DNA from 4 places in the Streptomyces sp. NPDC043996 genome. Region 2 is predicted to be linked to each of the others. Evidence: riboswitches for the same ligand, from Rfam matches in the RefSeq annotation. Region 2 holds a riboswitch; each other region holds the start of a gene.
What was found. Region 2 has a riboswitch for cyclic di-AMP ahead of AC07A4_RS03285 (C40 family peptidase). Riboswitches for the same ligand answer to the same signal wherever they lie in the genome.

Region 1 (5,781 bases), on a different contig from region 2:
TCAACCAGCTCACCATCAACCTCGGCTTCTACATGCTGATGCCGTACCTCGCCGCCCATCTGTCCGGGCGGCTCGGCCTCGCCGCCTGGGCCGTCGGGCTCGTCCTCGGCGTGCGCAATCTCTCCCAGCAGGGCATGTTCCTGGTCGGCGGCGCGCTCGCCGACCGGCTCGGGTACAAGCCGATGATCGTGGCCGGGTGCGCCCTGCGCACGGCGGGCTTCGGGGCCCTCGCCTTCGCGCAGACGCTGCCGGTGCTCATCGCCGCGTCGGCGGCGACGGGGCTCGCGGGGGCGCTGTTCAACCCGGCGGTGCGCGCGTACGTCGCCGCGGAGGCGGGCGGTCCGGAGCGGCGCGTCGAGGCGTTCGCGCTGTTCAACGTCTTCTACCAGACCGGCATCCTGCTCGGCCCGCTCGTCGGACTCGCCCTGACCGGGGTGGACTTCCGGCTCACCTGCGCGGTCGCCGCCGCCCTGTTCGCGCTGCTCTCGGTGGTGCAGATCGCGCGCCTCCCGGTGCGGCGGGCCAAGGCGGACGCGGCGGGCACAGGCCCCGGGCAGTGGCGGATCGTGTTCGGCAACCGGCCCTTCTGGCTGTTCTCGCTGGCCATGACCGGCTCGTACGTCCTGTCCTTCCAGGTCTATCTCGCCCTGCCGCTCGAAGTGGAGCGGCTGCTCGGCGAGGGCACTGCGCAGACGGCGGCGACCAGCGCGCTGTTCGTGGTGTCCGGGCTCGTCGCGCTCGTCGGGCAGCTGCGGATCACCGACTGGTGCCGCCGCACCTGGACGCGCGAGCAGTGCCTGGTCGCCGGGCTCGCCCTGATGGGCGCGGCGTTCCTGCCGCCCGCGCTCGGCGGGCCCGGGTACGCGGGCGTCACGGCGCTGCTGCTGTGCGCGGCGGCGCTCGCCGCGGCCAACGCCGTGCTCTACCCCTTCGAGATGGACACCGTCGTCTCGCTGTCCGGGGACCGCTGGGTGGCCACCCACTACGGGCTCTACAACACCGTGTGCGGCATCGGCATCACCGTGGGGAACCTCGGCATGGGCGCGCTGCTCGACCTGAGCGAACGCCGAGGGGTGTCCGCCGTGCCCTGGCTGGCGCTCGCCGCCGTGGGGGCGGGGTGCGCCCTGGCCCTGCGGGCGCTCGCCCGCGCGGGACGGCTCGCGACGGGGGCGCCCGCGCCCCTGCGGGACGCCGTGTGAGCCCCCCGTCCCGGTGGTGACTGCCTCCACACCTCACCGCGGGTAACCCACTCGGAGCACGCCGGGTCGCTCCGGGGCCCCGGGGCGGGAAGCCTTGGGCCGATGCGGCGTGTCTGCGGTGGGAGTGGAACGGTGGTTGCTTTCCGTGGCGGGGGGCTCCAGCCCTGGGCCTGCGGGCCGGGGGCGCGCCATGGGCGGTGAGGGGCGGAGCCTGCCCCGGGAGCGGGAGCCCGACCGGGCCCTGCCCCGGGAGCGGGCGCTCACCCGGGCCCTGCCTCCGCTCCTCATCGTGGCCGGGGTCGTCTTCGACGCGCTCACGCCGCCCGAGTTCACCGCGTCCCCGCTGTTCGCGGCCGCGCCCCTGATCGCGGCCCCGTTCTTCTCCCTGTCCACCACCGTGGCGACGGCCGCCGTGTCCTGTGCCGCCGTGCTCGCGCTGCGCCTCAAGACCCACGCGGGCGTGGACGTGGAGGTCGTCACCTCGTTCGTCACCATGCTGACCGTGGGCGCCCTCGCCGTCGTCATCAACCGCGTGGTGCGCCGGGGCGACGCCCGCCTCGCCTCGGCGCGCTCCATCGCCGTGGCCGCCCAGCGGGCGGTGCTTCCGCTGCCGGACCCGCGCATCGGCGGGCTCGACGTGGCCGCCCGCTACGAGGCCGCGCAGGCCGACGCGTTCATCGGCGGCGACCTGTACGCGGTGCAGGACACCCCGCACGGGGTGCGGCTCGTCGTCGGTGACGTGCGGGGCAAGGGCATGGGCGCGGTGGCCGCCGTCGCGGTGGTCATCGGCGCCTTCCGCGAGGCCGCCGAGCAGGAGACCACCCTGGAGGCGGTGGCGCAGCGCCTGGAGCGTGCCCTGGCGCGCGAGGGCACGCGGCGCGACGGGCTCGACGCGTTCGAGGGGTTCACCACCGCCGTCCTCGCGGAGATCCCCCGTGGCGAGGGCATCGTCCGGCTCGTCAACCGGGGCCACCCCGAGCCGCTCGTGCTGCGGGCCGACGGCCGTCTTTGCGTGCTCTCGCCCGCCGAGCCCGCGCTGCCGCTCGGCATGGGCGAGCTCGGCACCTGGCCCGACCGCGCGGACGAGACCGACTTCCCGCCCGGGTCGACGCTGCTGCTCTACACCGACGGGCTGAGCGAGTCCCGGGACGCCGACGGGGTGTTCTACGACCCCGCGGCCCGGCTCGGCGGCCGGATCTTCTCCGGCGCGGACGCTCCCGACGCGCTCCTTTCCACCCTGGTGGCGGAGGTCGTCGAGCACACCGGGGGCGGCGCGAGCGACGACATGGCGCTCCTCGCCGTACGCCGTCCCCTCACACCGCGTGACTGAATGGCGCCCCTCCGCAGCCCGGCTGACCACTTGTCAGCGAGATGTCAAGATCCGCCTCGCTGCGCTGTGTCATGGCGACCGCTCAACTCGCCCTGTTCCGCTCGCTCTTGTCCCGTTGTGTTTATCGCGTAAGCGTTAACGATCAGCGGGAACAGCTTGGAATACCGACCGGCTGTCTATTAACGTTCGATAACGCAGCGCGGTCGTCCCAGCCGTCACTCACGACGGCTCCGTGCGCATGTGCCTAATCCCGCGAGGGAGCCGGGGAACCACCAAAATTGGGGTGAATCGGCCGTCTTTCGCGTACGCGGTCTCGTACGTGAGGAGCGGTCGTAGGAGACCTTCCTGCTCCGAACCCGTCAGCTAACCCGGTAGGCGAGAAGGAAGGAAAGGAGCGCGCCCCAGTGGCGTCCAACCGGCCTGCCCCAGAAGCGCTGTTCATACCCACAGGACCTGCCGGATCCACCGGCCCCGCCGGTGAGTCCGCCGTCGGCACCGCGGGAGGCGACGACCCCACGGAGTACGCCGTCTACGCCGGGTATGCCACCCAGGACTCCCAGGAGACCTGGGGCGAGTGGAACCCCACGGCGGAGACCGTCCGCCCCGTGCGCGGCAAGCACCGGATCCACAAGAAGGGCGGCGGCGGCCTCGCCCGCAGCTCCACCGTCCTCGGCGTAGGCGTCATCGCCGCCGTCGGCGCGGGCGGCATGGCCAGCGCGCAGGGCGGCAAGCCGCCCGTCTCCCTCTCCATGCCGGACGTGTCGCTGCCCGGCATCGGTTCCCTGACCGCGGACGACGAGCCCGAAGCCGCCGCGACGCCCGCCGACGCCGCGCCCCTGAGCTCCGCGGGCGTCACCACCGCCGACGCCAGGCAGGGCACCACCGACGCCGGCCAGGCCCTGCGCGCCCGCATCCTCCAGCAGGCCGAGAACCAGCGGCACCAGGCCGACGACACGCAGCGCCAGGAGGCGCAGGACGCCGCCCTGAAGGCCGCCACCGAGCGGGCCGAGGCCCAGCAGGGCAAGGCGCGGGCGGCCGCCAAGGCCAAGGCCGCCGAGGAGAAGCGCGAGAAGGAGGCGGCGGCCCGCAAGAAGCGCGAGGCCGAGCGCCTCGCCAAGCTCGCCAAGAGCTTCACGCTCCCCGTCTCCTCGTACACCCTCACCTCGCACTTCGGCGACTCCGGCTCCATGTGGTCCTCCGGCCGGCACACCGGCCTCGACTTCGCGGGCTCCGCGGGCGCGCCGCTCAAGGCCGTGGGCACCGGCACCATCAAGGAAGCGGGGTGGGTGCCCTCGTACGGCTACCGCACCGTCCTTGAGCTGAAGGACGGCACCGAGATCTGGTACTGCCACCAGTCCTCGCTCGGCGTCAGCGTGGGCCAGCAGGTCAGCACCGGCCAGGTCATCGGCCGCATGGGCGCCACCGGCAACGTCACGGGCGTGCACCTGCACCTGGAGGTCCAGGCGCCCGGCGGCGGCACCATCGACCCGCTGGCGTGGCTGCGCTCCAAGGGGCTCACCCCGTAACACCCCGCCCCCCGAGGCGACTTCCCGAGGGGCCCTCCTGACTCCGGCGGCCCTGGCGACGACCCCCCGACGCCAGGGCCGTCGGTCACTCCCGCCCCGGCGCGGCGGAATTCCCCCGTTCACAGGGGCGTTGGTGCCCGTATGACCACTCTTCGCCCTCTGGGACCCTCCGACCTCGAAGTCTTCCCCCTCGCCCTCGGCGGCAACGTCTTCGGCTGGACCGCTGACCAGGAGCAGTCCTTCGCCGTCCTGGACGCCTACACCGCCGCGGGCGGCAACTTCATAGACACCGCCGACGTGTACTCGGCCTGGGCACCCGGCAACAAGGGCGGCGAGTCCGAGGCCGTGCTCGGCCAGTGGCTCGGCGCCCGCCGCAACCGCTCCGACGTCGTCATCGCCACCAAGGTCGGCGCCCACCCCGACTACAAGGGCCTGTCGGCGCACACCATCAAGGCCGCGGCCGAGGAGTCCCTGCGGCGGCTCGGCACCGACTACATCGACCTGTACTACACGCACTACGACGACCCCTCCGTGCCGGTCGAGGAGATCATCACCGCCCTCGACGAGCTGGTGCGCTCCGGGAAGGTCCGCGCGATCGCCGCCTCGAACATCAGCCCCGAGCGCCTACAGGAGTCCCTCGACCTCTCCGACCGCGAGGGCCTGGTGCGGTACGTGGCGCTCCAGCCGCACTACAACCTCGTCTCGCGCGACACCTACGAGGGCCCCCTGCAGGAGATCGCCTCGCGCTCCGGCCTCGCCGCGATCCCGTACTACGCGCTCGCCTCCGGCTTCCTCACCGGCAAGTACCGCCCCGGCGCCGACGTCGACAGCGCCCGCGCCGCGAACGCGGGCGCCCACCTGGACACGGAGCGCGGACCCCGGGTCCTGGCCGCCCTCGACGAGGTGGCCGCGGCCCACGACGCCGAGGTCGCGACCGTCGCCCTCGCCTGGCTCGCCGCCCAGCCGACCGTGGCGGCCCCGCTGGCGTCGGCGCGCACGGTGGAGCAGCTGCCCGCGCTCCTCGCGGTGGGCGACCTGGAGCTGACGGCGGCGGAGCTCGCGGCGCTGACGGCGGCCGCGGCCTGACGTCAGGTGCGGTAGGGGTTGTACGGGGGCAGCGCCGGGCCGTAGGCGAGGGCGGGCCCGTACGCGGCGTGCGGCAGCGACACCGGTCCCGGTGTCGCTGACGTCGCCCGTGCCGCGTAGCCGAGGGCGGGCCCGGCCACGGGGCGGCGCTCCCACAGCGCCTGCAGGAGCTCCCGCTCGCGGGCGGCGAAGTCGGCGCCGCCGCGGCCGCCGCGGGCCCGGTGGCGAAGGAGCGCGAGGGCCGTCGCGTACGTCTCGTACTCCACGACGGTGCGGCCCGCGGGCTTGCCCAGGTGGAACACCGCGTAGTCGCGGGCGAGGGTGCGGGCGTCCATCGAGCCGAGGGCGTACGGCTCGGGCGCGGCGAACCAGCCCGCCGCCGCGTACACGGGCAGCTCCTCGCGCGCCAGGCGGAGCTCGCGCTGGCGCAGCCAGACGGCGAGCCAGGTGAGCAGCCCGAACAGCGGGAGCATGAAGGTGGCGTAGACGACGAAGAAGCCGTACTCGCCGAAGCCCGCGGAGCCGTTCCAGAAGGCGTGCAGGCCCATCGCCAGGACGAGACCGGCGCAGGGCAGCAGGGCCCTGCGGACCGTGCGGTGCTCGGCGGCGGTGGCGGCGATGCCGAAGCCGATGCCGGTGA
Region 2 (5,781 bases):
GCGGAAGTGGCGGGTGCGGGCCGCTCGCGACCGGACCTGACCGGCTCGCGGGCCGCTAGGCGCCCGCTTCGCCCGTGCCCGCGACCGATGTGGCGGTTGTGCCCCACCTGCCTGAAGGAAGCTGATACGGGCCCGGTTAGGCTCCGCCCCATGGACGTACTCATCCATCTCTTCGTCGGCCTGCACATCATCGGCATCGCCTCGCTCCTGGGCGGCTTCCTGACCCAGATGAAGGCGATGGGCGAGGGCACGGCCCGCTTCAGCCCCGCGATGCTGCACGGGGCGCTGACCATGCTGGTCACCGGCGTGGCCCTGGTCGGCCTGAACCAGGCCGACGACAACGAGGTCAACAACATCAAGATCGGCGTCAAGCTGGCGCTGCTGATCGTGATCCTCGCGCTCGTGTACGTGAAGCGGGACGAGGAGAAGGTCGAGAAGGCGGTGTTCGGCGCGGTCGGCGCCCTGACGACGGCGAACATCTTCATCGCCGTCCTGTGGACGTAGGGCGCACACCGCCCGCCACGCGCGCGTGGGCCCGCACCCCCTCCGGGTGCGGGCCCACACACGTATCAGCCCTCTACGTACGCGTATCAGCCCTCTACGTAGAGGGCGGGTTCGCTATCGCTCCTCTACGGAGACGGCGGTCACGCGGGTCGTACCACGCTGTGGATCGGCATGTAGTAGATCGACTCGACGCGGACGTTCGCGCCGGGCTTCGGGGCGTGGATCATCTTGCCGTTGCCGATGTAGATCCCGACGTGGCTGATGTCGTCGTAGAAGAAGACCAGGTCGCCGCGTTTGGCGCTGGACGTCGACACCTTGGTGCCGGTCTTCACCTGGTCCCAGGTGGTGCGCGGCAGCGAGATCCCCGCGGTCTTCCACGCGGCCTGGGTGAGCCCGGAGCAGTCGTACGAGCCGGGCCCGGTGGCGCCCCACACGTACGGCTTGCCGATCTGCTGCTCGGCGAAGGAGATCACCTTCTCGGCCTTGGCGGCGTACCCGCTGTCGGTGTCTCCGGACCCGGACCCGGACCCGGTTCCGGATCCGGTGTCTGACCCCGTCCCGGCCCCCGAACCATCGCCGGAACCCTGGTCCCGGTCCCGGTCCTGGTCGCGCTCCCGCGCGCGCTCCCGTTCGGCGGCCTTCTCGGCCTTCTCAGCCTTCTCAGCCTTCTCGGCTTCCTCGGCCTTCCGCTTACGCTCCGCCTCGGCGTGCTCGCGCGCCAGCTCGGCGGCCTTGCGCTGGGCCGCCTCTTCCTTCCGCTTCTCGATCGCGGCGAGCCGTGCCTTCTCCTCGGCGGTCAGCTTCGACAGCATCGAGCGCGCCTGGGTGAGCTTGGTCTGGACGGTCCGTTTGCTCGACTTCAGGTCGTCGCGCGAGTCGCTGAGCGACCGCAGGCTCTTGGTGGCTTTGGCGCGCTGCTTGGCCGCCGCGACCGTCTGCGTCTGGTAGTCGTCGACCGCCTTCTTCTGGCGGCTGGTGAGCCGGCCCGCCAGGTGGTTCTGGTCGAAGAACCCCTTCGGGTCGTCGGCGAGGAGCAGCGCGGCGGTCTCGGAGACGGCCCCGGTGCGGTACTGCGCGGCGGCGAAGGAGCCGAGCTCCTGACGGGCCTCGTTCAGCCGGTCCGTGCGCTGGGCCACGTCGTCGAGGATCCGGTCGACCTTCTTGCGCTGCTTGTCGGCGCGCTCCTTGGCCGAGTTGTACTTCTGGGTGGCCACTCCCGCCTGGTGGTAGAGGTCGTCGACCTTCTTCTGGACCTCTTCCAGGGACGGCTTGCCGGGCTCGGACGGGGCGGACGGCGCGGCGTTCGCGCTCTGCGAGAGCACGGCCACCGAGGTCAGGGCGGCCGTCGTGATGCCGAGGGCGGGGGCGTTGCGGATGCGGGCGGGTCGGCTGCGCGGCTTGCGGTGCGACGCCAAGGTCGGCGACTCCTTCCGTGGACCGCCTACCGGGTTAGCTGTCGGGTTCGGGCGGGTGGTTCGGAAGGCTGCCCTACCGTCCCGTACTGCGTACGGGACCGATTCACCCCGGGATCATGGTGGGTCCCCGGCTCCACGAGCGTCGCGGCGACGCGTCGGACTCGGCGGAGGCCACGCGTGACCGGCGGGGATCGCCGGTGGGGGACGTGCGGCCCGCCGAGCACGCTAGCCAACTCCTGTGGCGTCGGGGAAGGTTGATGTTCGATATGCCCGATACGTTTTCGTTACTTTACGAAGCCCTTGGCGTGACCCTGATGCGCTGTCGCGCAGGGTGACGGTGCGGGGGCGGAGCGTGGATGGCCGGAACCCGGAGCGGGTTGTCAGTGCGGCCGCCTAGACTCGGGAGGCGATGAGCAGCCTCTTTGACGACAGCTTCCTGGCGGACCTCAAGCCCTCGCAGGGCACCGAGGAGCAGCCCCCGCCGCCGCCCGAGGACAGCGCTCCGGAGCCGATGCCGGACGATCTGTTCGACGGGAAGTTCGACGCGCCCATGACCTCGGACGCGTACTACCGGGACGGCGCCCCACGCCCGGCGATCGACCCGGCGACGCTGCTCGACGGCCTGAACGAGAACCAGCGCGCGGCCGTCGTGCACGCGGGCTCCCCGCTGCTCATCGTCGCGGGCGCGGGCTCCGGCAAGACCCGCGTGCTGACCCACCGCATCGCGTATCTGCTCGCCGAGCGCGGCGCGCACCCCGGCCAGATCCTCGCGATCACGTTCACGAACAAGGCCGCGGGCGAGATGAAGGAGCGCGTCGAGCAGCTCGTCGGCCCGCGCGCGGCCGCGATGTGGGTGTCGACGTTCCACAGCGCGTGCGTGCGCATCCTGCGCCGCGAGTACAAGAAGCTGGGCTTCACGTCCTCGTTCTCGATCTACGACGCCGCGGACTCCAAGCGCCTGATGGCCCTGGTCTGCCGCGACCTCGACCTCGACCCGAAGAAGTTCCCGCCGAAGTCGTTCAGCGCCAAGATCTCGAACCTGAAGAACGAGCTGATCGACGAGGAGGACTTCGCGGGCCGGGCCGCCGACGGCTTCGAGAAGACCCTCGCCCAGGCGTACGCGATGTACCAGTCGCGGCTTCGCGAGGCCAACGCCCTCGACTTCGACGACCTGATCATGACGACGGTCCACCTCCTGCGCGCCTTCCCGGACGTCGCCGAGCACTACCGCCGCCGCTTCCGCCACGTCATGGTCGACGAGTACCAGGATACGAACCACGCGCAGTACGCCCTCGTGCGCGAGCTCGTCGGCCCCTCCGGGGACGCCGCCGACGGCGACGGGCCCGGCGAGCTGTGCGTCGTCGGCGACGCCGACCAGTCCATCTACGCCTTCCGCGGCGCCACCATCCGCAACATCCTCCAGTTCGAGGAGGACTACACGGACGCGACCACGATCCTCCTGGAGCAGAACTACCGCTCCACCCAGACGATCCTGACCGCCGCCAACGCGGTCATCGAGCGCAACGAGTCCCGCCGCCCGAAGAACCTGTGGACGAACGCGGGCGCGGGCGCCCGCATCACCGGGTACGTGGCGGACACCGAGCACGACGAGGCGCAGTTCGTCGCCGACGAGATCGACCGCCTCACCGACGCGGGCGACGCCAAGGCGGGCGACGTCGCGATCTTCTACCGGACGAACGCGCAGTCCCGAGTCTTCGAAGAGATCTTCATCCGCGTCGGCCTGCCCTACAAGGTCGTCGGCGGCGTCCGCTTCTACGAGCGCAAGGAAGTCCGCGACGTCCTGGCCTATCTGCGGGTCCTCGCCAACCCGGAGGACGGCGTCCCGCTGCGCCGCATCCTGAACGTGCCCAAGCGCGGCATCGGCGAGCGCGCCGAGGCCATGGTCGACGCGCTCGCACAGCGCGAGAAGATCTCCTTCCCGCAGGCCCTGCGGCGCGTCGACGAGGCGTACGGCATGGCGGCCCGCTCGACGAACGCGGTCAAGCGCTTCAACACGCTCATGGAGGAGCTGCGCACCGTCGTGGAGTCGGGCGCGGGCCCGGCGGTCGTCCTGGAGGCGGTACTCGAACGGACCGGCTATCTGGCCGAGTTGCAGTCCTCCACGGACCCGCAGGACGAGACGCGCATCGAGAACCTCCAGGAGCTCGCCGCGGTGGCCCTGGAGTTCGAGCAGGACCGCCCGGACGGCGAGACGGGCTCGCTCTCCGACTTCCTGGAGCGGGTCGCCCTCGTCGCCGACTCGGACCAGATCCCGGACGAGGAGGACGACGGCTCCGGCGTCATCACGCTCATGACGCTGCACACCGCCAAGGGCCTCGAGTTCCCCGTCGTGTTCCTCACGGGCATGGAGGACGGCGTGTTCCCGCACATGCGCGCCCTCGGCCAGACCAAGGAGCTGGAGGAGGAGCGGCGCCTCGCCTACGTCGGCATCACGCGCGCGCGTGAGCGGCTCTATCTGACGCGGTCCTCCATGCGCAGCGCCTGGGGCACGCCGTCGTACAACCCGCCGTCGCGTTTCCTGGAGGAGATCCCGGAGACCCATCTGGACTGGAAGCGGAAGGGTTCCGTCGGCGCGCCCGCGTCGTCGGGTCCCGCCGCCGGGGTGGCGTCCTCGCTGTCGTCGTCGCGTTCGCGCGCGGGCGGCGCGCAGGGGTTCGCCACGCGCCGGGCGTCCGAGAAGCCGGTGGTGTCGCTCGCCGTCGGCGACCGCGTGACGCACGACCAGTTCGGCCTCGGCACGGTGGTCGGAGTGAAGGGCACGGGCGCGAACGCCGAGGCGTCGGTGGACTTCGGTGGCGGTAAGCCGAAGCGGCTGCTGCTGAGGTACGCGCCGGTGGAGAAGCTCTGACAGCGTCGCTCGCGGGGCCCTCCGGGGCCCCGTAGAGGGCGTCGCGTCACGGGGGCGTCGCGCCGGTTTGCAGTAGTGGCGCGTACTACGTCGGGTCGAGCCCGTGGCTGCGCAGCCACGGCAGCGGGTCGATGGCCGAGCCGCCGCCCGGCCGGACCTCGAAGTGGAGGTGCGGACCGGTGGAGTTGCCGGAGTTCCCGGAGTAGGCGATGACGTCGCCCGCCTTCACGGGACCGCTGGCCACCTTGTTCGTGGAGAGGTGGCAGTACCAGGTCTCCGTGCCGTCCTTGGCGGTCACTATCGCCATGTTGCCGTAGGCGCTGTTCCACTTCGTGGAGACGACGCCGTCGGTCGCGGCCATCACGGGCGTGCCGTACGACACCGGGAAGTCGATCCCGGAGTGCGCCGACATCCAGTTGACGCCCGCCTGGCCGTAGTACGCGCTCAGGCCGTGCTGCGAGACCGGCAGCGCGAACTTCGGGCGCAGCCGCTCCTTGCGGGCCGCCTCCGCGATCGCCTTCTTGTGCGCGGCGTCCTTCGCGGCCTTGAGGTCAATACGTTCCTGCGTACGGCTGGCCCGGTCGGCGAAGTCCCCCGCGTCGGCCGAGAGGTTGGCCAGCTGGGTGTCGAACTTGCTGTTCGCCGCGGACGGCTGCACCGACGCCGAGTCCGGCGCGGAGGCCCGCGCCTCCTTGTCGTCGTCGCCTCCGCCGAGGCCGCCCACCGTCGCGGCGGCCACGCCCGCGACGCCCATCACGCACGCCGAAGGAACGGCGACGGTGAGCAGCGCGGAGCGCTTCGCGGGGGAGCGGCGCGAACGGGAACGCGTGCGCGGGGCGCCACCCCGGGGGGCTCGCGGGCGCTCGGCGGGGGCGTGTTCGTCGTGCCCCGCACCAGCTTCGATGTCGCCGAGTTCGTCGGCGGGCGTGTCGTCGGGGGTGAACTCGTGCGGCTCGTAGGCGTCGCCCGTGTCGGCCGGGGCGCCGTTCGCCG
Region 3 (5,781 bases), on a different contig from region 2:
CATGAGGGCGACGTCGGTGTCCGGGTCCTCGTACCAGTACTGGAGGACGTCGTTGCCGGAGACGTCGGCGCGGTTGCCCGCGCTGACGAAGGTGGAGACGCCGGTGAGGCCCGCGCCGCGGCGGTGCAGCCGGGAAAGGAGGGCGATGCCGATGGCGCCGGACTGGGTGAACAGGCCGACGCGCCCGGTGGCGGGCAGCTCGGGGGCCAGCGAGGCGTTGAGGCGCACGTCGGGGGACGTGTTGAGGACGCCGAAGGCGTTGGGGCCGATGAGGCGCATGCCGTAGGAGCGGGCCTGGCGGACGAGCTCGCGCTGCCGGTCGCGTCCTTCGGGGCCGCTCTCGGCGTATCCCGCGCTCAGGACGACGAGCCCTTGGACGCCGTGTTCGCCGCAGTCGGCGACGGCTTGTGGGACCCGCTCGGCGGGAACGGCGATGACAGCGAGGTCGACGGGCTCGGCGACGGCCCGCACCGAGGGGTGGGCGGGGACGCCCTCGACGCCCTGGGCGGTGTCCTCGTCGGTGAAGGCGTGGTTGATGGCGTACAGGCGACCGGTGAAGCCGGAGCGGCGCAGGTTGCGCAGGACGGTGCGGCCGACGCTGTCCTCGGCGCGGCCGACGCCGATCACCGCGACGGAGCCGGGGGCCAGGATGCGCTGCACGGAGCGGGCCTCGGCGCGCTGTTCGCGGGCGCGCTGGACGGCCAGGGAGCGGTCGGTGGGCTCCAGGTCGGCTTCGAGGCGGACGACGCCGTCCTCGAAGCTGCGCTCCTGGCGGTACCCGGCGTCCGTGAAGACCTTGACCATCTTGGTGTTGGCGGGCAGCACCTCGGCGGTGAAGCGGCGCACGCCACGCTCCCGGGCGACGGCGGCGAGGTGTTCGAGCAGCGCGGAGGCGACGCCCCGGCCCTGGTGGGCGTCCTGGACGAGGAAGGCGACCTCGGCCTGGTCGGCCGGGGACGAGGCGGCCCGGCCGTCGGCGTCGACGCGGTCGTAGCGGACGGTGGCGATGAACTCGCCGCCGACGGTGGCGGCGAGCCCGACGCGGTCCACGTAGTCGTGGTGGGTGAAGCGGTGCACGTCCTTGGCGGACAGGCGCGGGTAGGGCGCGAAGAAGCGGTAGTACTTCGACTCGTCGGAGACCTGCTCGAAGAAGCTGACCAGACGGTCCGCGTCGGCGGCGGTGATGGGCCGGATGCGGGCGGTACCGCCGTCGCGCAGCACCACGTCGGCTTCCCAGTGCGAGGGGTACGCGTGGCCGTCCGCCGGGGTGTGCATGGGGCCAGGGTACGGGTCGCGCGGCCGCGCGGGCCGGGGCAGTGTAGGAGGCGTCGCACGGCGGTCGGGTGGCGGCACGGCGCGGGACGAGGGGCCGCGGGCAGCCGCGGCGCCGGTCCGGCCGGAGCACCCGGGTCGGCATGAGACACTGGTCTAGACAAGTGTGAGACACCTGGAAGGGCAGCAACACATGGCTGAGCGCCGCGTCAACGTCGGCTGGGCCGAGGGCCTCCACGCCCGGCCCGCCTCCATCTTCGTCCGTGCGACCACGGCCTCGGGCGTGCCCGTGACGATCGCCAAGGCCGGCGGCAACCCCGTCAACGCGGCCTCGATGCTCGCGGTGCTCGGCCTGGGCGCGCAGGGCGGCGAGGAGATCGTGCTCGCTTCGGACGCCGAGGGTGCGGACGCCGCCCTGGACCGTCTCGCGAAGCTGGTCGCGGAAGGGCTTGAGGAGCTCCCCGAGACCGTCTGACACCGTCTGACACCGTCGGACATCGCGGTACGGAGCCGCGCGAACCCAAGGGTTCGCGCGGCTCCGTCGTGTTTTCGGGGGCGTGCCGCTTTCGGGGTGTGCCGCTTTCGGGGTGCGCCGGGGCTGCCGGGGTGTTCGGCGCGAATTGAACGACGTGCGGGCATGCCGCTTGAACGAAGCGCGACCATGCCGCTGTCAACGTGCCCGTGCCGCCGGGAAAGAAAGAAAGTGGCGCCGGGCGGGAAATCCGGTACGGAATTCCCGCTCTTTGTCTACGGGCTCGCCGTTAATTCCGCGCGCCCACCGTGTTTACGGCATGTTGCGGACCCCTCACACGACCGGCGCGCGGCCGGTGCGCGGACGCCGTGCGCTCGGCGCACAGGACGGTCAGCGCGCGGGCGCGGTCGGCGTCCTTGCGGGTGACCGCGTCGACGACGGCGGCGTGCCCGGCCCAGACCTCCGCGGGCGCGGCCGGGGCCTCCGCGACGTACATCCACGCGATCTTGTGGCGCAGCTGGGTGAGCAGGGCGATCAGGCTGGGGCTCGCGGACGCCTGGGCGAGCGTCTCGTGGAACCAGCCGTCCAGCGAGCGCAGGTCCTCGCCGCCGCCCCGGCGGGCCCGCTCCTGGCCGAGCCTGACGAGGCCGCGCAGCACCTTCAGATGGGCCTCGGTGCGGCGCTGTGCCGCGCGGGCGGCGGCCAGGGGCTCCAGGAGCGTGCGGACCTCCAGGAGGTCGGCGGCGTCCTGTTCGGTGGGCTCGGCGACGCACGCGCCCGCGTGCCTGCGGGTGACAACGAAGCCCTCGGCCTCCAGGGTGCGCAGGGCCTCGCGCACGGGGACGCGGGAGACGCCGTAGCGGCGGGCGAGCAGTTCCTCGGTCAGCCGCGTGCCGCGTTCGTAGACACCGGCGACGATGTCGTCCCGGATGGCCGTGCACACCGAGTGCGCGGGAATGCGCATGACGGACCTCCGCTTTACTGCCCTTAATGCCCGTGAAACGCGTCGCACGACGCACTGAATGACGCTTGCGCCACGAACCTATGGACTCTGCCACGACGGACTCTATTGCAGGCAGCCACATTTTCCGATGGTGCGCGGTAATCCATGGATATCTTTTGGCCAAGGGTGTGCGCCCAGGACGCGTGCGCGCGGAGCGCGTGCGCGGCGTACGCACGCGGAAAGCCCCGGCTCGGGGAGCCGGGGCTTTCGGAAGCGTGGGTGACGGCGGGTCAGACGCTGACGCCGTGGGAGCGCAGGTACGCCACCGGGTCGATGTCCGAGCCGTAGTCGGCGCCGGTGCGGGCCTCGAAGTGCAGGTGCGGGCCCGAGGAGTTGCCGGTGGAGCCCGAGAGGCCGATCTGCTGGCCGGGGGTGACGGCCTGGCCGACGGTGACGCTGATGGACGACAGGTGGCCGTACTGGGTGTACGTGCCGTCGTTCATCTTGATCACGATGTTGTTGCCGTAGGCGCCGCCCCAGCCCGCCTCGACGACGGTGCCCGCGCCGACGGCCTGCACCGAGGTGCCGGACCCGGCGTGGAAGTCGATGCCGGTGTGGCTGCCGGAGGACCACATGCCGCCGCCCGCGCCGTAGGAGGTGGAGACATACGAGCCGTTGACCGGGGCCACGTAGGCGTTCAGGCGCTTGCGCTCGGCGTCGCGGGCGGCGCGCTCGCGGGCCCGCTCCTTGGCCTCCTTCGCCGCCTTGGCCTCGGCCTCCTTCTTGGCCTTCGCCTCGGCCTTCGCCTTCGCCTCGGCCTCGGCCTTGCGCTTCTGCTCGGCGGCCTTGTGGCGCGCGGCCTCCTCGGCCTTCTGCTGCGCGGCGGCGTCGTTGGCGGCCTGCTTCTGGGCGTTGGCCTGCGCGTCGATCTCGTCGGCCAGCGTGTCGTTGATGGCGATGGCCTGGGTGAGACCAGTGCTGCCATGGTCGGCGGAGCTGTCCGCGGCGAGCGCGGGAGCGGCCAGGCCCGAGATGACGCCGGTGGTGGTGAGGGCGGCGACGCCCGCGGCGCTCGCGGTGGTGCGGGTGATGCGGCTCGGGCGACGGTGCTTGCCGGTCGGGCGGATGAGCGCCATGAAGCGGCTGGTCCTTTCCTTCCTTCTCGCCTACCGGGTTAGCTGACGGGTTCGGAGCAGGAAGGTCTCCTACGGGCTCCTCGCCTCGCGGCAAGGGGTCCGATTCACCCCAGGGGACGTGTGGGTCCCCGGCTCCCCTGGCTCGCGCCGTACGGGGACTCGGCGATGACTGTCCGGTGCCGCGGACGCGGCGTACTGCCTTACGGACAGCCGCACTGACGCTAAACGCCTCATCTTTCAATCGACAAACGGATCCCGGCTTTTGTAGCGCACGCCACACGGCAGACGCCCAACCTCCATGTCAATTCGGACATATGGCGGCATGACGGGACCCCGGGGGCATCTCTAGCCTCCGGGGTCCCATGAGTCAGGCGATGTTGGTGCCGGTTTGTCCGTGGCGTGTTGGTGCCGGTTTATCCGTGGCGCGTTGGGGCGGTTTGTCCCTGGCGCGTTGGGTCGGTCCGGCCTTGGCGTCAGCCGGTGACTACGGTCACCTCGCCGATGCCGAGTGCCTTCACCGGCTCCGCGATCTGCGCGGCGTCGCCCACGAGGACCGTCACCAGCCGGTCGCTCGGGAAGGCGCTCACGACGGCCGCGGTGGCCTCCATGGTGCCCGTGTCGGCCAACTGCCGGTACAGGTGCGCCTGGAAGTCGTCCGGCAGCTGCTGCTCGACCTGGTCGGCGAGCGTCGACGCCACGGCGGCGGCCGTCTCGTACTTCAGCGGGGCGACGCCCACCAGGTTCTGCACGGCGACGTCGCGCTCGGCGTCCGTGAGGCCCTCGGCGGCGAGGGTGCGCAGGACCGTCCACAGGTCGTCCAGGGCCGGGCCCGTGTTCGGCGTGTCCACGGAGCCGCTGATGGCGAGCATCGCGACGCCCGTGCCGCCCCGGTCGGAGCGCAGCACCTGGCCGAACGCGCGCACGCCGTACGTGTAGCCCTTCTCCTCGCGCAGGACGCGGTCCAGGCGGGAGGTGAGGGTGCCGCCCAGGCAGTAGGTGCCGAGGACCTGGGCCGCCCACACGCGGTCGTGCCGGTCGGGGCCGACGCGGCCGATGAGCAACTGCGTCTGGACGGCGCCGGGGCGGTCCACGATGACGACGCGGCCGGTGTCGTCGGCCGTCACCGGCGGCATCGGGCGCGGTTCGGCGCTGCCGCCCGTCCAGGCGCCGATGGTGTCGGCGAGGATGGCGTCCAGGTCCGTGCCGGTGAGGTCGCCGACGACCACGGCGGTGGCCGTGGCGGGGCGCACGTGCTTCTCGTAGAAGGCGCGCACGGCCGCGGAGTCGATCGCCGTGACCGTCTCCTCGGTGCCCTGGCGCGGGCGCGACATGCGCGCGTCGGCCGGGAAGAGCTGCTTGGCGAGCTCCTTGGCGGCGCGGCGCGCGGGGTTGGCGGTCTCGTGCGGGATCTCGTCCAGACGGTTGCGGACGAGGCGCTCGATCTCGCTGTCCTCGAAGGCGGGCGCGCGCAGGGCGTCGGCGAGCAGGCCGAGCGCCTTCGGCAGCCGGGAGACGGGCACTTCGAGCGAGAGCCGGACACCGGGGTGGTCGGCGTGCGCGTCGAGCGTGGCGCCGCAGCGGTCGAGCTCGGCGGCGAACTCCTCGGCGGAGTGCTTGTCGGTGCCCTCGGAGAACGCGCGCGCCATGATCGTGGCCACGCCGTCCAGACCCTGGGGCTCGGCGTCCAGCGGCGCGTCGAGGTGGACCTCGACGGCGACGAGCTGCTGGCCGGGGCGGTGGCAGCGCAACAGCGTGAGGCCGTTGGCCAGGGTGCCGCGCTCGGGGGCGGGGAAGGCCCAGGGCTTGGCGGTGCCCGCCTGGGGCTGCGGGTGGAGATCCATCGTCACGGACGTCTCAGTCTCAGTTGTCTCAGTCTCAGTCGTCTCAGCCTCAGTCACTTCGCCGCCTCCCCTGCCTGCTCGGTGTTCTGCTCTGCGTCCTGCTCAGTGGCGTCGGTG
Region 4 (5,781 bases), on a different contig from region 2:
AAGCGCGAAGCGCGGTGTTTCAGCCCGTCCGGCGTTTGAGGACGAGGCGCGGAGCGCCGAAAGGCTTTGAGCGGGGGAACGGGGGCAGCCGCACCCGGAGCGGGAAGGGGCGGGCCTGGGGCGCCCCGCGAGGGACCCGGCGGATACCGTCGACCGCATGCACCACCAGCCCCCCACCCCCGGCACCCCCACCCCCGAACTCTTCACCTGGGAGTTCGCCTCCAACCCGTACCCGGCCTACGCCTGGCTCCGCACCCACGCCCCCGTAACCCGCCGCCAACTCCCAAGCGGCGTAGAGGCCTGGCTCGTCACCCGCTACGCGGACGCCCGCCAGGCGCTCGCCGACCAGCGCCTCAGCAAGAACCCGGCGCACCACGACGAGCCCGCCCACGCCAAGGGCAAGACGGGCATTCCGGGCGAGCGTAAGGCCGAGCTGATGACGCATCTGCTCAACATCGACCCCCCGGACCACACCCGCCTTCGCCGCCTGGTGTCGAAGGCGTTCACGCCGCGCCGCGTGGCGGAGTTCGAGGGCCGGGTGCAGGAGCTCACGGACCAGCTCATCGACGGGTTCGTGGAGAGGGGCGAGGCGGACCTCATCCACGAGTTCGCGTTCCCGCTGCCCATCTACGCCATCTGCGACATGCTCGGCGTACCGCGCGAGGACCAGGACGACTTCCGGGACTGGGCGGGGATGATGATCCGGCACGGCGGGGGCCCCCGGGGCGGCGTGGCGCGGTCCGTGAAGAAGATGCGGGGCTATCTCGCCGAGCTCATCCACCGCAAGCGGGAGTCCCTCGCGGACGAGGGCGACGACGACCTGATCTCGGGGCTCATCCGCGCCTCCGACCACGGCGAGCACCTCACTGAGAACGAGGCCGCCGCCATGGCCTTCATCCTGCTCTTCGCCGGGTTCGAGACCACCGTGAACCTCATCGGCAACGGCATGTACGCGCTCCTCACCCACCCCGAGCAGCGGCAGCTCCTCCAGCGTTCCCTCACCGAGGGCGACGGCGCACTCCTCGAAACGGGCATCGAGGAACTCCTGCGCTTCGACGGCCCCGTTGAGCTGGCCACCTGGCGGTTCGCCACCGAACCGCTGCGCATCGGCGGCCAGGACATCGCGCCGGGCGACCCGGTCCTCGTGGTGCTCGCCGCCGCCGACCGCGACCCCGACCGCTTCGATCAGCCCGACCTGCTCGACCTGACCCGCCGCGACAACCCGCACCTGGGATACGGCCACGGCATCCACTACTGCCTGGGCGCGCCGCTGGCCCGCCTGGAGGGCCAGACCGCCCTCGGTACGCTCCTGCGCAGGCTGCCCGACCTGCAACTCGCGGCGGCCCCCGAGGAGTTGAGGTGGCGCGGCGGGCTCATCATGCGGGGGCTGCGGACGTTGCCGGTGCGTTTCACACCGGCCGCACGGGTCACCCGTGCTGACGGGCCGTCAACGATGTGACTTTCGCGTGATCTCCCCTGGATCGACTTGTGACTGGCGTTCGAGTGCGGCTACGTTCACGACGGCCCGGCACCTCGCGCGCGTACCGCGCGTACCCGTACCGCGCCTGTCCTGTCGTCCACGAAAGGCACCGCATGCTCTCCGGTCAAGGCCGTCACCGTCGCCCCCGTCAGGCCCCGGCGATCCTCGTCGCCGCGGGCGTCACCGGATCCGCCATCGCCATCCCGCTGCTCGGCGCGTCGAGCGCGAGCGCCGCGGACGCGCAGACGTGGGACAAGGTCGCGGAGTGCGAGAGCGGTGGCGCGTGGAGCGCCAAGGGAGCCGGTTACTACGGCGGGCTGCAGCTGACCCAGGACACCTGGGAGCAGTACGGCGGCCTCTCCTACGCCCCGAGTGCCGACCAGGCGAGCCGCTCCCAGCAGATTGCCATCGCCGAGAAGGTGCTCGCCGACCAGGGCCCCGACGCCTGGCCGAACTGCGCCCCGGCCGCGGGCCTCGCCAAGGGCGGCAAGGCGGCCGACGTCGACCCGGGCCTGCCGTCGGCTCCGCCGCGCTCGTCGGACTCCGATGAGTCCACGACGTCCGGCAAGGAGAAGGACGACAAGCGGAAGAACGAGAACGGCGACGAGAAGGGCAACCAGAAGGACAGCGGGAAGGGCGCCGAGTCCGGCGGCTCCGACTCCGACACCGCCGAGAAGCCCGGCAGTTCCACCGAATCGCGAGACAAGACTCACGATTCGGACAGCGAGGGCGGCAAGGGCGGCAACGGCGGCAAGGGCAGCGACGCCGACAGCGCCGACAAGGGCGAAGGCGGCGGCAAGCACCGCAAGCCCGCCGGTGACTCCGACGGCTCCGGCAAGTCCGGTGCGGACGACAGCGCTTCGCCGGAGGGCTCCGACGGCGCCACGCCCGGCACGGACGACGCGTCCGAGGGCCAGTCCTCCGGCCGTCACCGCGGCGGCAGCGCCGCCGACGACGCCCCGTCCGGCGACACCGGCCCCGGCCGCCACGCCTCGCGCGGCGACGGGCGGGACGCGCCCGCCGCCGAGGGCCGCTCGGGCTCGTACACGGTCCGCTCCGGCGACAACCTCTCGGCGATCGCCGACAGCCACGACGTTGACGGCGGCTGGTCGGGTCTGTACGAGGGCAACAAGAACACCGTCGGCTCCGACCCGGACCTCATCCTCCCCGGTCAGCGGCTCGAACTGGGCGCGGATGACACGGACGCGACGGTTGAGGGCGACGGGAAGTCGAGCGGAAAGTAGGGCAGTTGCCCGGCGGTTCGCGATGAATGTCCGGTTTAAAGAAGCTGAGACGCAAGTGAGAGATGGGTCTCAGAAGCCCTGATCGTCTTTGAAATTCCGGTGATTGCCTGTCTACGGTCAGGATCGCTCGCCACAGCGGGCCCCGCCGGTCGGTACGCCGAATCCTGCCAACGGCCGGACGGGAACAGTCGTCGCTTCGAGCGCCGAAGGCAGGAGCGGGGGACCCAAGGTAAGCGCCGGGCCCGGACGTTGAGCGGTCGTGAGACGCGCGATACGCACGGGGACGGCTAGGGGTGAAGCCGCGCGCTAGGACGCGCGGCCGGGCACTCACCCGCCCGAACCCGACAGCTCACCTCGCAGGCGTCGGTGAGGGGATCACTCCATGCTGCGTTCCGGCAAGGGCAAGCACCGCCGTCCGACCAAGCTCGACAAGGCCACTCGCGCCGCCACCGTCGTCGGTGTCACCGGTGCCGCCGTCGCCGCCCCGCTGATGGCGACCGGCACGGCCAACGCCGCCACCGCCTCCGAGTGGGACCGCGTGGCCCAGTGCGAGTCCGGCGGCAACTGGTCCATCAACACCGGCAACGGCTACTACGGCGGCGTGCAGTTCTCCGCCTCCACCTGGGCCGCTTACGGCGGTACGAAGTACGCGGCCACCGCCGACAAGGCCTCCAAGGCCCAGCAGATCGAGATCGCCGAGAAGGTCCTCGCGGGCCAGGGCAAGGGCGCCTGGCCGAAGTGCGGCGTGGGCCTGTCCAGCTCCCCGTACGGCGGTGGCGGCTCCGGCGGCCAGCAGCAGCAGCCGCAGCAGCAGGCCAAGCCGCAGCCCCAGCAGCAGGCGCAGCCGCAGCAGCAGGCCCAGCCCAAGCCGCAGGCGCAGCCGCAGCACCAGCCGCAGCAGGCCGCCCCGCAGGTCGAGAAGAAGACCGTCCAGACCCCGACCGGCAAGGTCGTGAAGAAGGGCGACGGCGAGTACAAGGTCGAGTCCGGCGACACCCTCTCCAAGATCGCCCAGGAGCACGACGTCAAGGGCGGCTGGCAGAAGCTGTACCAGCTGAACGACGACATCGTCTCCGACGCCGACTTCATCTACCCGGGCCAGCAGCTCCACCTCAGCTGACCCTCCGGCCCCGTGAGGGGCCCCGGCTCCAGCGGAGCCGCCCCGTCCCCACGGGCTACCGCCCCGGTGTGCGTCCCCCCTGCGCACCGGGGCGGTACCTTTTGGTCCGGTAGTTTGTTTCGTGAGGGAACTATCCGCCCCCGGTCTGTCGTACCGTCCAGGGGGTGGGCGGTCGGCTGGCCGATGCTCCGGAGCCCGTTAGGCTCGTGTCGCAGGGGCCAGCGCGGCCCCCTAGTACCCCGCGTACCCCGCGTCACATCCCAGAAGGAGATGCTCGTGCCGTCCATCGACGTCGTCGTAGCCCGGGAAATCCTGGACTCCCGAGGCAACCCCACGGTCGAGGTCGAGGTTGGCCTCGACGACGGGTCCACCGGCCGTGCGGCCGTTCCGTCCGGCGCCTCCACCGGTGCCTTTGAGGCCATTGAACTGCGCGACGGAGACGCCAACCGCTACGGCGGCAAGGGCGTCGAGAAGGCCGTCCTCGCCGTCATCGAGCAGATCGGTCCGGAGCTCGTCGGCTATGACGCCACCGAGCAGCGCCTGATCGACCAGGCCATGTTCGACCTGGACGCCACCGACAACAAGGGCTCCCTCGGCGCCAACGCCATCCTCGGCGTCTCCCTCGCCGTGGCCCACGCCGCCTCCGAGGCCTCCGACCTGCCGCTCTTCCGCTACCTTGGCGGCCCGAACGCGCACCTGCTGCCCGTTCCGATGATGAACATCCTGAACGGCGGGTCCCACGCGGACTCCAACGTCGACATCCAGGAGTTCATGATCGCCCCGATCGGCGCGGAGTCCTTCTCCGAGGCCCTGCGCTGGGGCGCCGAGGTCTACCACACGCTGAAGAAGGTCCTGAAGACCAAGGGCCTGTCCACCGGCCTCGGCGACGAGGGCGGCTTCGCCCCGAACCTGGACTCCAACCGCGCCGCCCTCGACCTCATCGTCGAGGCCATCAAGCAGGCCGGTTACGTGCCCGGCGAGCAGATCGCGCTCGCGCTCGACGTCGCCGCGTCCGAGTTCTACAAGGACGGCAAGTACGAGTTCGAGGGCAAGTCCCGCTCGGCCGCCGAGATGACCGAGTACTACGAGGAGCTCGTCTCCGCGTACCCGCTGGTCTCCATCGAGGACCCGCTGTTCGAGGACGACTGGGCCGGCTGGAAGATCATCACCGACCGCCTGGGCGAGAAGGTCCAGATCGTCGGCGACGACCTGTTCGTCACCAACCCGGAGCGCCTGCAGCGCGGCATCGACGAGGGCTCCGCCAACGCCCTCCTGGTCAAGGTCAACCAGATCGGCTCCCTGACCGAGACCCTCGACGCCGTCGAGCTGGCCCAGCGCAACGGCTTCAAGTGCATGATGTCGCACCGCTCCGGCGAGACCGAGGACGTCACCATCGCCGACCTCGCCGTCGCCGTGAACTGCGGCCAGATCAAGACCGGCGCCCCGGCCCGCTCGGACCGCGTCGCCAAGTACAACCAGCTGCTTCGCATCGAGGAGATCCTCGACGACGCCGCGGTGTACGCGGGCCGCTCGGCGTTCCCCCGCTTCAAGGGCTGAGGTCCGGCCAGTAGGCCAAGGCCTAGCCAGTCGTACGTACGTCCCCGTACTCGGTCCCGTACCGTGTGCGGGGACGTACGCACGTACTGGGGAGGCGGACATGGCCGTGAAGAACCGTGACCGGTTCTCCACCGCGACGCGGCTCAAGCTGCTCGGCGAGCAGACCGCGCAGCGCGTCTACCGCTCCCAGACCAAGCGCCAGGCCCGCCGCTCCCGGCTCACCGGGCGCGCGGCCCTGCTCGTCCTTGTGGTCTGCTCGCTGGTGGTCGCGCTCGCCTATCCGATACGGCAGTACGTCTCCCAGCGCGCCGAGATCGCCGAGCAGCGCCAGAAGCAGGCCGAGCACCGCGAGAACGTCGAGCGGCTGCGCGACGAGAAGG

Region 1: another riboswitch for cyclic di-AMP. It lies ahead of AC07A4_RS25255 (M23 family metallopeptidase); the one in region 2 lies ahead of AC07A4_RS03285 (C40 family peptidase).
Region 3: another riboswitch for cyclic di-AMP. It lies ahead of tolA (cell envelope integrity protein TolA); the one in region 2 lies ahead of AC07A4_RS03285 (C40 family peptidase).
Region 4: another riboswitch for cyclic di-AMP. It lies ahead of AC07A4_RS21235 (transglycosylase family protein); the one in region 2 lies ahead of AC07A4_RS03285 (C40 family peptidase).

The regions. Positions count from the first base shown of each region.
Region 1 covers NZ_JBWKEY010000010.1:19,977-25,757, reverse strand. The annotation lists gene AC07A4_RS25265 (MFS transporter) at 1-1,199, shown strand, start outside; gene AC07A4_RS25260 (PP2C family protein-serine/threonine phosphatase) at 1,390-2,529, shown strand; cyclic di-AMP (ydaO/yuaA leader) riboswitch at 2,761-2,922, shown strand; gene AC07A4_RS25255 (M23 family metallopeptidase) at 2,934-4,055, shown strand; gene AC07A4_RS25250 (aldo/keto reductase) at 4,197-5,141, shown strand; gene AC07A4_RS25245 (PrsW family intramembrane metalloprotease) at 5,144-5,781, opposite strand, start outside.
Region 2 covers NZ_JBWKEY010000001.1:728,460-734,240, reverse strand. The annotation lists gene AC07A4_RS03290 (hypothetical protein) at 151-504, shown strand; gene AC07A4_RS03285 (C40 family peptidase) at 645-1,919, opposite strand; cyclic di-AMP (ydaO/yuaA leader) riboswitch at 1,928-2,096, opposite strand; gene pcrA (DNA helicase PcrA) at 2,329-4,788, shown strand; gene AC07A4_RS03275 (M23 family metallopeptidase) at 4,874-5,781, opposite strand, start outside.
Region 3 covers NZ_JBWKEY010000005.1:65,089-70,869, reverse strand. The annotation lists gene AC07A4_RS14535 (bifunctional acetate--CoA ligase family protein/GNAT family N-acetyltransferase) at 1-1,275, opposite strand, end outside; gene AC07A4_RS14530 (HPr family phosphocarrier protein) at 1,466-1,747, shown strand; gene AC07A4_RS14525 (GntR family transcriptional regulator) at 2,034-2,708, opposite strand; gene tolA (cell envelope integrity protein TolA) at 2,978-3,823, opposite strand; cyclic di-AMP (ydaO/yuaA leader) riboswitch at 3,837-3,998, opposite strand; gene AC07A4_RS14515 (M16 family metallopeptidase) at 4,297-5,664, opposite strand; gene AC07A4_RS14510 (M16 family metallopeptidase) at 5,718-5,781, opposite strand, start outside.
Region 4 covers NZ_JBWKEY010000007.1:441,266-447,046, forward strand. The annotation lists gene AC07A4_RS21225 (cytochrome P450 family protein) at 158-1,459, shown strand; gene AC07A4_RS21230 (transglycosylase family protein) at 1,594-2,724, shown strand; cyclic di-AMP (ydaO/yuaA leader) riboswitch at 2,916-3,102, shown strand; gene AC07A4_RS21235 (transglycosylase family protein) at 3,107-3,844, shown strand; gene eno (phosphopyruvate hydratase) at 4,115-5,401, shown strand; gene AC07A4_RS21245 (FtsB family cell division protein) at 5,502-5,781, shown strand, end outside.